One region of the Cytobacillus firmus genome, then DNA from elsewhere that is predicted to be linked to it. Evidence: riboswitches for the same ligand, from Rfam matches in the RefSeq annotation. Region 1 holds a riboswitch; each other region holds the start of a gene.

Evidence for each region. A riboswitch is a leader RNA that binds a small molecule or an ion and turns the genes downstream of it on or off. The one in region 1 is predicted to bind thiamine pyrophosphate.
Region 2: it holds a riboswitch for thiamine pyrophosphate, as region 1 does, so the genes downstream of both, NAF01_RS07680 (ABC transporter substrate-binding protein) here and thiT (energy-coupled thiamine transporter ThiT) in region 1, are expected to answer to the same signal.
Region 3: it holds a riboswitch for thiamine pyrophosphate, as region 1 does, so the genes downstream of both, thiW (energy coupling factor transporter S component ThiW) here and thiT (energy-coupled thiamine transporter ThiT) in region 1, are expected to answer to the same signal.
Region 4: it holds a riboswitch for thiamine pyrophosphate, as region 1 does, so the genes downstream of both, NAF01_RS06550 (YkoF family thiamine/hydroxymethylpyrimidine-binding protein) here and thiT (energy-coupled thiamine transporter ThiT) in region 1, are expected to answer to the same signal.

The regions. Positions count from the first base shown of each region.
Region 1 covers NZ_CP098323.1:2,338,959-2,342,046, forward strand. The annotation lists gene NAF01_RS11885 (hypothetical protein) at 1-34, opposite strand, end outside; gene NAF01_RS11890 (VOC family protein) at 208-579, shown strand; gene thiT (energy-coupled thiamine transporter ThiT) at 728-1,327, opposite strand; TPP riboswitch at 1,395-1,497, opposite strand; gene NAF01_RS11900 (MATE family efflux transporter) at 1,550-2,890, opposite strand.
Region 2 covers NZ_CP098323.1:1,467,343-1,470,430, forward strand. The annotation lists gene NAF01_RS07675 (thiamine-binding protein) at 1-120, opposite strand, end outside; gene NAF01_RS07680 (ABC transporter substrate-binding protein) at 135-1,139, opposite strand; TPP riboswitch at 1,251-1,359, opposite strand; gene NAF01_RS07685 (YkvA family protein) at 1,439-1,852, opposite strand; gene NAF01_RS07690 (NAD-dependent deacylase) at 2,000-2,734, shown strand; gene tatA (twin-arginine translocase TatA/TatE family subunit) at 2,826-2,999, shown strand.
Region 3 covers NZ_CP098323.1:439,977-443,064, reverse strand. The annotation lists gene NAF01_RS02270 (DUF1287 domain-containing protein) at 1-207, shown strand, start outside; gene tenA (thiaminase II) at 329-1,018, opposite strand; TPP riboswitch at 1,079-1,180, opposite strand; gene thiW (energy coupling factor transporter S component ThiW) at 1,342-1,830, opposite strand; TPP riboswitch at 1,945-2,060, opposite strand; gene NAF01_RS02255 (DUF302 domain-containing protein) at 2,130-2,513, opposite strand; gene NAF01_RS02250 (alpha-hydroxy-acid oxidizing protein) at 2,618-3,088, opposite strand, start outside.
Region 4 covers NZ_CP098323.1:1,236,749-1,239,836, forward strand. The annotation lists gene NAF01_RS06540 (ABC transporter ATP-binding protein) at 1-659, opposite strand, end outside; gene NAF01_RS06545 (ECF transporter S component) at 643-1,239, opposite strand; gene NAF01_RS06550 (YkoF family thiamine/hydroxymethylpyrimidine-binding protein) at 1,241-1,846, opposite strand; TPP riboswitch at 2,168-2,269, opposite strand; gene NAF01_RS06555 (Cof-type HAD-IIB family hydrolase) at 2,498-3,088, shown strand, end outside.

The sequences.
Region 1 (3,088 bases):
CTGTAATAATATTTCCCTGCAATGTATTGGACAAAGTCTTCACTCCCCTTTTTTAAGTAATATACCCATTTTTCAGAAGTAATTTCCTAATATATTGGCTTTGTTTAGAAAGATTATTATTCTGTTTAAGAATCAAAAATAGGGAAGGAAAAAGCTGTATAAAAAGGAAATATATGATATACCGAATTAAATAAAGGAGAGAATTCTATGAGTAAATCATTTATTGAACAAGTACATTATATTAGAATTCCTGTAAAAGAATTAGAACTGTCTGCCCAATGGTATAGAGATGTATTAGGACTCCAGTTACTAAACAATACTGGAAAACTTGCAATTTTAAAAGTAAATGAAGGGCCTTTCTTACTGATCTTAGTTCCTACCGAAGATGAAACTTTTGCTCATTTTACAATTGATAATGAACAAGAATTTAGCATTGGGTTTACAAGTCCAGAATTATCTAAATTTCATCAGCACTTAATTGATAATCAAGTTAAGGTCGAGGATATAAAAGAAGATAATGGTCATGCCTTTTTCCACTTTTATGACCTCAATGGCAATAAACTTCAAGTACATTGGTGAGATTATAATAAATAGTTCATTTTTAACGGTATTGGAACGGGAACGCCCAAACCAGACGTTCCCATAATTCTTCCTGAAAACAGCTTCTTATCAATCAAATCCGATATATAAAAAACCTCTCTGAAATATTTCAGAGAGGCGGACATTATTAGGAAGCATTCTTTTGAGTTTGAAGTCTTTCATCCGATTTTTTTATGATTAATCTCGGTGCCGATGAAATAATTAATACGGCCAGGATTGAGCAGAGAATTGCCGCTCCGAGCATGGTTGCGCCGTTTGCCAGGAAGGAAAACAGAACCGGAGACATCCCTTCTGGTGCATAGCTTCCGAAGAAAAGCACACCTGCTATGAAATGCCAGAAATACCGGGCAAGGCTTCCGGCAAATACGGCTAAGACAACCCATGACAATGCCTTCTTCTTGTTACCTGCCCGCAGCTGATTTTGGATGACGCCGTAAAACAAGCCGGCAAACCCGATACAGGCAAATGCCACAAAATACTCAATAAATGCCTGTATCGGAGTGGCAATCCAGGCATCCCCCATGGCAATCTGCAAAATCCCCCATAAGAGGCCTGCAATAAAGCTGACCTTAAAGCCCCACCTGAAAGCCAGAATGAAAATCGGAATCATCGCGGCAGATATGGAAATGGATGGCGACAGCTTGATGGATGGCAGAAAATCAAGAATGATAGCAAAGGCAGCAAAAAATGAAGCCTCTATCATCGCCGTCAGGCTTAATTTTTTCATAAAAAAAAATCCCCCTTCAATCGTATGACGATACCCCAAGGGAGAACAAGCAGGCAGAAAACTATACCTGCCTATCATTCCACATTCCTGCGCTAGCATTAACTAACAGGTTCAAAGGGTCAGAACAGCGGACTGTTCACTCTCAGCGGTATGCTCCCCTTGTGGCACGTTATTAAATTATCCGCTTTTAGTATATATGAAATTCATGATGGTGAAAAGGATTTATTTTCCCTCGCTTATGATAACCTGTTTATCCCACTTTCCGATGCGGTAATACATATAGGCGATGAAACTGCTTATTGCAAAGCTGACACCCATACCTGCAGCTATGCCTTTATCACCCATAAACTTAGAAAATAGAAATGTTAAAGGATAGCGCAGGATCCAGAATGAAATGATATTCAGTATCAGCACTTGAAACATCGCTCCAGAAGCTCTAACCACACCATTCAATACAAAATTAATGCCCAGAAGCGGATAAAAAAAGGCAATGATCTTTAAATATTCAGTGCCGTAGTGAACTGATTCTTTATCCTGGATAAACAGGCGCACCCCGTGTTCTGCAAATAAGACCGTCCCAAGGGCGATGAGAAACATGATTCCAAGATTGTAAATGACTCCGTACAACGCAATCTGATGCACCCGTTCCCATTGATTTCCCCCTATATTTTGACCCGCCATACTGTTGACTGCAGTTCCCAATGCCATCGCAGGAAGCATAATGATGCTGTCAATGCGCTGTGCGGCACCAAATCCCGCTACCACGTCACTGCCAAAGGAGGTGACGACAGACATAATGGCCATAACACCAGCCGATATGACAGTCATTTGGAGCCCTGAAGGGATGCCAAGCTTGAATATCAATGCTGCCTCCTCCTTATGCGGCCAAGAAGGAATAGTGAATGGTGCCAGCTTTTTGCGGAGTATGAATATCATTCCGATTATAAATGCAAAGCCCTGTGATACGATTGTTGCATATGCGGCCCCCTCAATACCAAGCTTGAATACAGAAATAAAAAGAGGATCGAGTATTGCATTTAATACGACTGCTATCAGGACAAAGTACAGAGGATTTTTGCTGTCTCCAAGCGCTCTGAGTATAGTTCCTATAAAATTGTAGCCAAATAAAAACAGAATTCCAATAAAGTTAATCTGCAGGTAGGATGCTGCTCCTTCGGCCATTCCCGCAGGTGTGCCCATTAAGGCCAAAATCCTTTCAGCAAGCAGGAATCCGGCTGTTCCTAGAACAACTGACAAAATTGTCTGAATGACGGTAAAAGCATTTAGATATCTTTTCAGCCCCTCTTCGTGATCTCCCCCCTTCTGCTGGGATAAAATCGTTAACGCAGCATTGTTTATGCCGATGATAAAAGAAAGTACTGTAAAGATTACAGTGCCTGAAACTGCGACAGCTCCCAATGCATCAGCCCCCAGCAAATTCCCGACCCACAGACTATCTACAAATTGATAGGAAACCTGCAGGAAATTAGTGAGCATAATGGGAGTTGAGAACACCAGCAGCTGTTTGAGTATGTTTCCTTTTGTAAAATCCTGCTGAGCCATCTTTACACCTGCCTAATTTTTTTCACAGTTTCTATTATTAACTATTTCACTTTCAGTTTCCATTTTTATGGTTTTGTGAATTATTAAGTTTCTAAAAATTTATTTTCTTAACAGATGTCACATTTTTTTCACATATTACTGGCATCTGAACGCTGTTGTAGCACACTTTGTAAAAAAAAAATTATTTTTCCATAATTT
Region 2 (3,088 bases), 870 kb from region 1:
CACTTCGTACTTAACACCGGATTGCTGAATAATACTGATCGCTTCATCAACGTATGGTATAACATTTTCCCCATCTTTTGTTTTTGGTATGATTTGAATGCTTACAAGTGCGTTTGCCATTTAATAAACTCTCCTTATTCCGGCAGGAAGTCGTTTGTAAATGCTTTGCCGGCATCTAATTCTTTATCTAATAGACCATTTTCATGCATCCAGTCTGCATAGTTTTCCCAGACCTCAAGCTTTTGTTCTCCCCATCTGGCAGCATCATCCTGATAGCGCGGGGATAGCCACTCCTGGCTCTTTTTGACCAATTCGCTGTCCAGGTCAGGAGCATTCTTTAACAAGATATCAGCTGCTTCCTCGGGCTGGTCGATTGCAAATTCATATCCTTTGGCTGCAGCATTTACAAATGCTTTGACAGTTTCCGGATCATCTTCAATCATTTTTTCACTCGTAGCCAGAACAGGCGTGTAGTAATCCAGTTTTTCTGAGTAGTCTGTGAGGTAGACCATATTAATCTTTTCCCCCCGAAGCTCAGCTTCTACACCTGTCCATCCGTAATAAATCCATGCGAAGTCTATATCTCTTTTAACCGCCGTAAAAAAGTCTGCATCTCCCATGTTCACAATTGACACCTTATCAGCATCGGCATTTTCCTTCTTCATTAGGGAGTCAATTACTGATTTTTCTACAGGAGCTCCCCACCCGCCATACGTTTTTCCTTCAAAGTCTTTCGGTGATTTAATGTTTTTTTCAGCAGGGGATGCAAAACCGGATGTATTGTGCTGAATAACAGCTGCTATCGATACCAGAGGCACACCCTGAACACGTGCTTCCGTAATGCTTTCCTGATAGCTGACACCGAAATCAGCCTTGCCTGATGCCGTCAATTGATCTGCGCCTGCTTCACCTGGCATGATAATTTCGACATCGAGCCCTTCTTCTTTAAAATAGCCTTTTTCTTTTGCCGCATATAAGCCAGTATGATTGGTATTTGGCGTCCAATCCAGTACGACAGTAACTTCCTTCAATTCTTGTTTGCTGCCTGCATCTTCATTTCCAGTCTTAGCATCCTGGCCGCTGCCGGCACAGCCGGATAGCAACAGAAGCGCAGTAATAACCGCAATACATTTTTTCATAGAGAAACCTCCCAAAAGCTTTTATGTAATAAGGAAAGTTGATATTAGTCTGCCCTGAAAAATAAAAAACGCCCCGGCATAATACCGGGACGCATATAAAAAACATTTTATTATGTTTAAGAATATGTTCCCTACGCCGGTATTAGCCAGATCAGGTTCAAAGGGTCAGCATCTTAAGGATGAAGTCTCAACCGGCACACCGGTTCCCCTACATTTCTTGCTATTTAATTTTAACAGGCATGAATACTTTCCATTATTTATTATAGCAGACAATATCAAAATGGACACCCTTTTGAAAGTTATTTCATTTCAATAGTCCGGCTCTCTTTCCAGGTTTTGAATTTCTCAATTTCACCTGTAATCTGGCTGACGGCAAAACCAAGTACTGCTGCATCATCGAGGATACCCATTCCAATTAGAAAGTCTGGAACCAGGTCGATAGGAGAGACAAAGTATAGGATGGATGCAATAATAAAGATAATTGATTTTTTGGAGATATGCCGGTAATCGCCTTTTGACCATGCCTTAACTAAATCGATCAGCAGCTGAAACTTTTCCCATATATCACTTAACGAAGATTTGTTTTTCTCAGCTTTAAGTGTAGCCTTTTTTAGAAGTCCTTTTGTTTTTTCGGGATCATCCGCATAGCGTTGTGCCCTGGAAGAAAATTTTTTATAGCCGTCCTTATAATCTTTCGTTTCTATTTCAGGCATAGCCATCACTCCTATATTGATAATTCGTAAAAACAGTTATAATCTATTATTTACCGCATACCTGACATGACATAAACATTTAACCAGGAGAAAAAAATGGAAATACCCTTCAAACCTGTGAAAATATTTTAGTGGGAGCTGGTATTTATGCTTGAGAAATGGCTGAAGGAATCAAATTATACAGTAATACTACCTGGAGCAGGTATGTCAACTGAAAGCGGGCTGCCTGATTTCAGGTCAGCCAATAATGGTTTATGGAACGGGAAAGATCCTGGGAAAATTGCCAGTACTGAGGCATTGAATGAAAATGTGAAAGAGTTTATAGAATTTTATCGGCACCGGGTAATCGGGCTCAAGGAGTGCAGCCCTCATAAAGGCCACTATATTCTTGCTGATTGGGAAAAGAGAGGCGTTTTAAAGAGTATTATCACCCAGAATGTGGATGGATTTCATCGGCTGGCAGGGAGTGAAAATGTATCAGAGCTTCATGGGAATCTGCAGACACTCCATTGCCAGCAATGCAAAAAAGAGTTCCCGGGCGAGGGATATTTGCATGGACACGTTCAATGTAATTGCGGGGGGCTGCTTCGTCCTTCAGTAGTTCTGTTTGGGGAGATGCTGCCTGAGCAGGCTTTAGATTTTGCAGCGGAAGAATCAGAAAAGGCAGAACTATTTATTGTTCTGGGGTCATCCCTGACTGTGACACCAGCCAATCAGTTTCCGCTGATAGCAAAACAAAACGGAGCAAAACTGGTTATTATTAATATGGAACCCACTGATTTTGACTTTTATGCTGATGAAGTGATCCATGAGCGCAAAATTGGTGAAGTTCTCGAAGAACTTGATCGTGCCTTAGTGCAGTGGGAGAATCAGAAATTATAAAAACTATGATTTTTTGAGCCAATCCCCTATAATGGACAATGAACATGATTACTGCTGTTTCAAGCGATATGATATATAAGGAGTGTTCAGCATGTTATCAAACATCGGTATTCCAGGCTTAATTCTCATCCTGGTTCTTGCTCTTATTATTTTTGGTCCTAAAAAACTTCCTGAAATAGGGAGAGCATTCGGGGAGACCTTAAAAGAATTTAAGAAATCTACCCGTGATCTCACTAAAGATGATGATGATGATAAAAGAAAATAGCCTAATGGTTTAGAAACCGGCTTTGCAGACGATTAGTCTTCGAAGCCGGTTTTTCTATTTTATCGCAGTCTAACGGGCAGTAAGACTCC
Region 3 (3,088 bases), 1.9 Mb from region 1:
CAATGGCAGCCGGGTGATATTGTGGTTTTCCTTTCTCCTAAATTCGACCATGTGGCTTTCATATCTGACAAACGGACTAAAGATGGCATTCCATACGTAATACATAACTCCACCCCATTTGCAGCAGAAGTAAAACTATCTTCTTTTAAGACTCCCATTACCGCTCACTACAGATGGGATTTTGAAAAAACGCCTGCACTGCCATAAAGCAGATGCAGGCGTTTTTCTTATTAAATAAGAAAGTATAAAATTTTGAACTTCGATAACTCTCTAGCGCAAGCAGCCTGCACATCGAGGTGTCGAGGGTGAGCGAGTCGCTTACGCTTTTCTATCTGACTGCTGCCGGATTGCCCGCCGGCCACTCTTCGCAGGTATAAGCCATCTCCCAGAAACCAAGCTCCAGCTGGCAGCTTTTTCGGAAAGCATCCTTCATTCGCTGCCTTTCTTCCGGTGATGCCGCTTCAGCAAGTTCATCCAAACGGTTTCTCATATTCATGGTCACAGCTTCGACTCTAAGGTTTGCATAAAAAGAAATCCACGGATAAAACGGATGGTTCTCATCTGGCTCATATTGCTTCATGAGCTCAAGCCCAATTTCCCAATAAGTCCATGGGCAAGGCAATAATGCAGCGAGTATTTCACCCATGCCGCCTGTATGGGCATGATACATCATATGCTTTACATAATGATCGGCTGTCGGCGGAAGCGGATATCCCTGCAATGCTTCGTAATCCACCCCAATCTGCTGGCAAAAATTATGGTGGGGGTGTACTTCGCTGTTCAATACAAATTCTATTTGCTGGTTAAAGTATGCAATATCCTTACGTTCAGCTGACTTTGAAATCGCAATTCCGTAAATATGCATGAACGCATTCAAATACTCAAAGTCCGCTTTAATGTAATGAGCAAGCGCCTCTTTCGGCACATCCCCTCTCCCGATCCCCTGAACAAATGGATGTTCAAATATCAGCTGAAACAAATCTTCATTTTCCTTGCGCAGAATTTCTGAAAAAGTCATAAAAAATAGCCTCCTTAATTAAATACAGAAGCTGCCGGGGAAAAAGCATGAGGATATATAATGAGGTCCTCACTGCTTCCCTGCGCTGGCATTATCCAGATCAGGTTCCAAGGGACCAAGGAAAAGCTCCTTATCTCAGCCGTAGCGCCCCTAGCAGTTTTCTAACATTTTTAATTGTTTTTTTATCGATTGTCTAACTTGACGTTTTTCGCTCATACATTTTGGATCTCGCCCATAACTCTTGAAAATCGCTCATAAAGTCAGATTGCTATGCTGCTCTCCCTTACTCTGCTAACCAATCTTACTTCTCCAGCCCAAAATCATCACATATTCTGAACCAAATTCTTCTCTTTAACCTTCGCTAACACCAACCAGCCTATCGCCGCACCGGCAATGCTGCTGACCAGAAACGGCGGCACAAAGAAGAATGCACCAGCTTCACTGCCCATGAGAAATTTTGCATACGGAACAGCAAACAATGCTCCGATTATACCGGTGCCCAAAACCTCGCCAGCGGCAGCCCATATTTTCCGGCCGAATTTCAAATAAAGGACACCAGCCAAAAACGCACCGATCATGCCGCCTGGAAACGCAAGCAGCGTCCCGAATCCAAGCATATTACGCAGCAAAGCAATCATAAAAGCAATGGCTGCTGCCGGCAGTGGTCCAAGAGTCACCGCGGCCAATACATTTACCGCATGCTGAACCGGATAGGCCTTGGCTATACCTGCCGGAAACCAGAGCAAATGGGATCCCAGTGTCCCAATCGCCGTAAATAGTGCCATCGTAGTCAACAATCGGGTTCTGTTCATCTAAACCTCCTTTCTAAAAGGGCAGCCTGATTGCTTATCTGGATGAGAAGTATGTATACAAAAAAGCCAGATCCCCACAAAGGACCCGGCTTGGTTTAAGTATATGAATCGACATATTGTCAAATCCTACTTCCCTCCGCTGGCATTAACCAGATCAGGTCCATAAGAGTCGGAAAGCTATAAGCGCTTTCCTCTCAGCCCGCACATTCGGGGCACCCCTAGTAGTTACATAGATATTTAATTTGATAAGCTATTTCAAGCTTAACAAATTATTCCGGCACTGTCATCAAACTTTTAACTTATATACTTCTCTTGATGCACTGGATTAAGCGCTCTTCAATTTCTGCTGCGAAGCTTTGAACAGATTCGTCATTGATTAGCTCAATCATACTTGTCGGCTTAGGCATCCCAATTTTCGTTTTGCCCTTGTCTTCATAGACGACAATTTTACAAGGCAGGAAGTAGCCGGCCATTTTATTCTGTGTTAAAACGCGATGTGCTTCATTCGGATTACATACCTCTAACACATGGAATGCCTCGTTATATTCCAAGCCTTTTTCCTGCAGCTTCTCCTGAACATTAAACTGCCATAGAACTCCGAACTTTTCGTCCTTCAGACTTCCTTCCAGTGAGGATATCGCTTCTTCAATTGATTTTTCGGTTTCAGCTGTGTAATCGAACATAACTGCATCTCCTTTAGTAATGGCATATTAATAATGTACCCCTATAGGTATACTATTAAACACAGTCTCAACTGTCAACAACCCAGAATTTTTTTAAGAAGGTTTTATCGAATTAACCGCAGACCAGCAATATCCTTTAAATTCCCCACCCCCGCAAGAGACAGAGACACTTTTGTTTCTTCTATAAAGTTGGCAAGCACTTTTTCAACTCCTTCCTGCCCGCCAATGGCCAAGCCGTACACATACGGCCGCCCCAGACAAACGGCGTCAGCTCCCAGTGCCAGAGCTTTAACCACATCTGAGCCTCGGCGAATGCCGCTGTCAAACAATACTGGAATCCTTCCTTTAACTTCCTTCGCAATCGGTTCAAGCGCATCAATCGCCGCAATCACTCCATCAAGCTGTCTGCCGCCATGGTTGGAGACAATGATACCGTCTATCCCTCTTTCAACGGCCAGCCTGGCATCCTCAGGGTGGAGAATGCCCTTTAATAAAATGGGCAGGCTGGTTTTCTCTTTTAATCTGGCAATATGTTCCCAGCTTAATGTTGGATGATGAATATTATCAAGGATTCC
Region 4 (3,088 bases), 1.1 Mb from region 1:
CACCGATCGGTCAAATCAATCCAATCATCCAGCTTATGCTCAATTATTAGCAGGGAAAATGCCTGGTTCTCTTTAAGCTCTTTGATTATGCGTGTAAGTTCATAGCTTGAAGCCGGGTCCAGATTTGCTGTCGGTTCGTCCAAAATCAGGATATCCGGTTTTAATGATAAAACACATGCCAGTGCAAGCTTTTGCTTTTGGCCCCCGGAAAGGGTGTGGATTAAGGAATGTTTATACGGCAAAAGATGAACAAGCTCCAATGCTTCATCAATCTTACTCTCTATTTCTTCAGGAGGTGTTTTCATATTCTCAAGCCCAAATGCCAGCTCATCCTCGACTGTGGTCATGCAAAATTGGCTTTCGGGGTCTTGAAACACAATGCCAATGTGCTGATTAATTTCGCCAGGGCCGAACTCCTCCAGCATCTTTCCCTTGAATGAAATGGTCCCGTCCAATTTGCCATCAACGGCCTCCGGATATAATTTATTTAAGCAGAAAGCAAGTGTGCTTTTTCCCGAGCCGCTTGGGCCCAGCAATAGAACTGCTTCCCCTGGATAAAGGCTGAATTGCACATCTTTTAAAATAGGTTTTTTCACATCTTCATACCTGAAGGAAAGCTGTTCAGTTTTTAATATGTGCCTATTATGCTGTAATTCCATTTTCCGGTTTTCCCCTTTTTAGCTCTTTTCCAATAGGAAAGCTGTTTAATGCCCCTGTTTTCGCAAGGCTTTCGCTTAGCCATTTGCCTAGCAATCCAGCTAATAAAGCACCGCTGATCAGCCTCACAAAAAACATAGCCGTAACATAACCGGGTGAGAGGGCCGCATAGCCGGAAATGAAATAGCCCCAAATAAAACTAGTAACAGATGAGCCCATTCCGGCAGCAATTAAAACCCATGGCCGGTAATTATTCCATTTCGTGGCCGCAAAAACAGCTTCTGCTCCAATCCCCTGAATCATCCCTGACAGTATCAGGCGGGGACCAACTGCGTTGCCGATCATGACTTCAATGGCTGCAGCGATGGTTTCCGATAAAAAGGCTGCTCCGGGTTTTCTGATTATGTAAGCTGCGATAATTGAAACAATAAACCAAATGCCAAAAATAAGATCATATCCAATTAAGCCGAACATTCCATATAGCACGTTGCCAAATTGCAGGAATACCAGATATACAACTGCAAACACGACAGCGAGTACAGACAGGACAATGACTTCTCGAAGCTTCCACTTTTCAAGCATATTACTCAGTCTCCTTTTTGGATGGACTGTTGGCAGACATATTCACTGTCATAACAATATGTGTAGAATCGCTTTTCTTGCAGTTTTCAAAAGCATCCTCCAGTGTTTTAAAAACAGCGTGTGCATCTCCATCCAGTCTTGAAGCATAATGCACTCCTTTAGTAAAAGTTTCCCGATTCTTTGCGAGCTCGACCTGGTTCATAATGACGTTCATGTAATCAGGAATCCCCATCGGATAAAGGGCAAACTGGACAGCGACTTCCTGGCTGATTCCTGCTGCTGAATCTTCATTCGCCCGTTCCTCATTTTCAGCAAGATAAGCATCGCCCGCAGTATCACCGGGACATCCATTTGAAAAAGTCCCGTTAAACACTACATGGTCCCCATGCTTAACTGTTTCAAGATAAATAGCTTTGACCACATCGAAAACATGAATGGACCTGCCTCGCACACAGGTGCTCACATCATCTGTTTCCATCCATACCTTGCTCGTGTCCACTTCTTTTAGAGCTGACAAAATAACCTCCGCAAACCTGTCAGTCATTGGGTAAATTGAAAACCTGCACCCTGTAATTTCACTAGTTCCACATAAAAAATTTTCCTGCATTTTGCCATCCTCCTATTTTAGTTTTAATGAAAGGCTATTTTCGCAAAGTTTGTTGCTTTTTGTATCTTATTTACTGAGTTGATTGGAGCGGAAGGTGCGAGACTCCTGCGGGAGTAGCTGGACAGGTGAGACCCCGCAGACGCGAAGCGTCGAGGAGGCTCACCGCTCGCCCCGCGGAAAGCGAGCAGCCTGGAGCGGAAATCAACGGACAGCATTAATAGGCCAAAAACAACAATTTATACGAAAAGAGCCTAATGAAAATAAAAAACTGCATTCCCATAAGGAAATGCAGTTGAATGATATCAAAACACTAGAAATGATAGCCGTTCACCTGCACTTCCCCACGCTGGTATTATCCAGATCGGGTGATAAGAGTCAGAACGGATTGTTCCTCTCAGCCAAAAAGCTCCCCTAGTGCAAAATAAGATATGCAGTTTTTATTGACTCCATCTTAATACGGAGCATCCAAATTGTAAATGACTAATTTATAATTCTTCAAATCAATTGATCTATGAAAACAGATAAACGCCTTCACTAACACAGATAAGCTATAAAAAATTTCTGCATTGTCCATGTCATGTTCTATTCCAGTCCTTCTCTTCATAAAAGTGTAATAGGACAATTTTACACCGAGAATAGGGGGCAAATTGGATGATATACAGAATGCTTGCTTTAAACATAGACGGAACATTACTCCAATCAAATGGAAGACTTCATAAATCAACAAAAGAAGCGATTGAATATGTGCAGCAAAAAGGGATCTATGTAACACTTGTTACGTCCAGAAGCTTTCCATCCGCGAAAAAAGTGGCTAAAGCATTGAAAATCAATTCTTTGCTGGTCACACACAGGGGGGCATATATTGCAGCTTCTCAGGAAAAGCCGATTTTTGTAAAAAGGATTCAGGAAGATGAAACGTTTGAAATCGTGCGCCTGCTTGAAGGCTTTACCTGTCAAATCAGGCTGGTGCACGAAAAATATTCCCTTGCCAACAAAACGAAGCTCAATACCAACATGCTTGCTAAAACTGTTTTTACAACCGGCGATCCCATTTTTTATTCCCAGCAGTTTGTGGATTCATTAAGTGACACCATTTTAGATGAGCCGGTCACACCGCCAAAAATTGAAGTGTACTTTGAAGATAAAGAAGACCTTGAGGATGCTAAGACAGCCATTTGGGGCATGTTTGAAAATGTGGAAGTCATTAAACTGAATGATCTGAGGATGGACATTGTTCCTGCC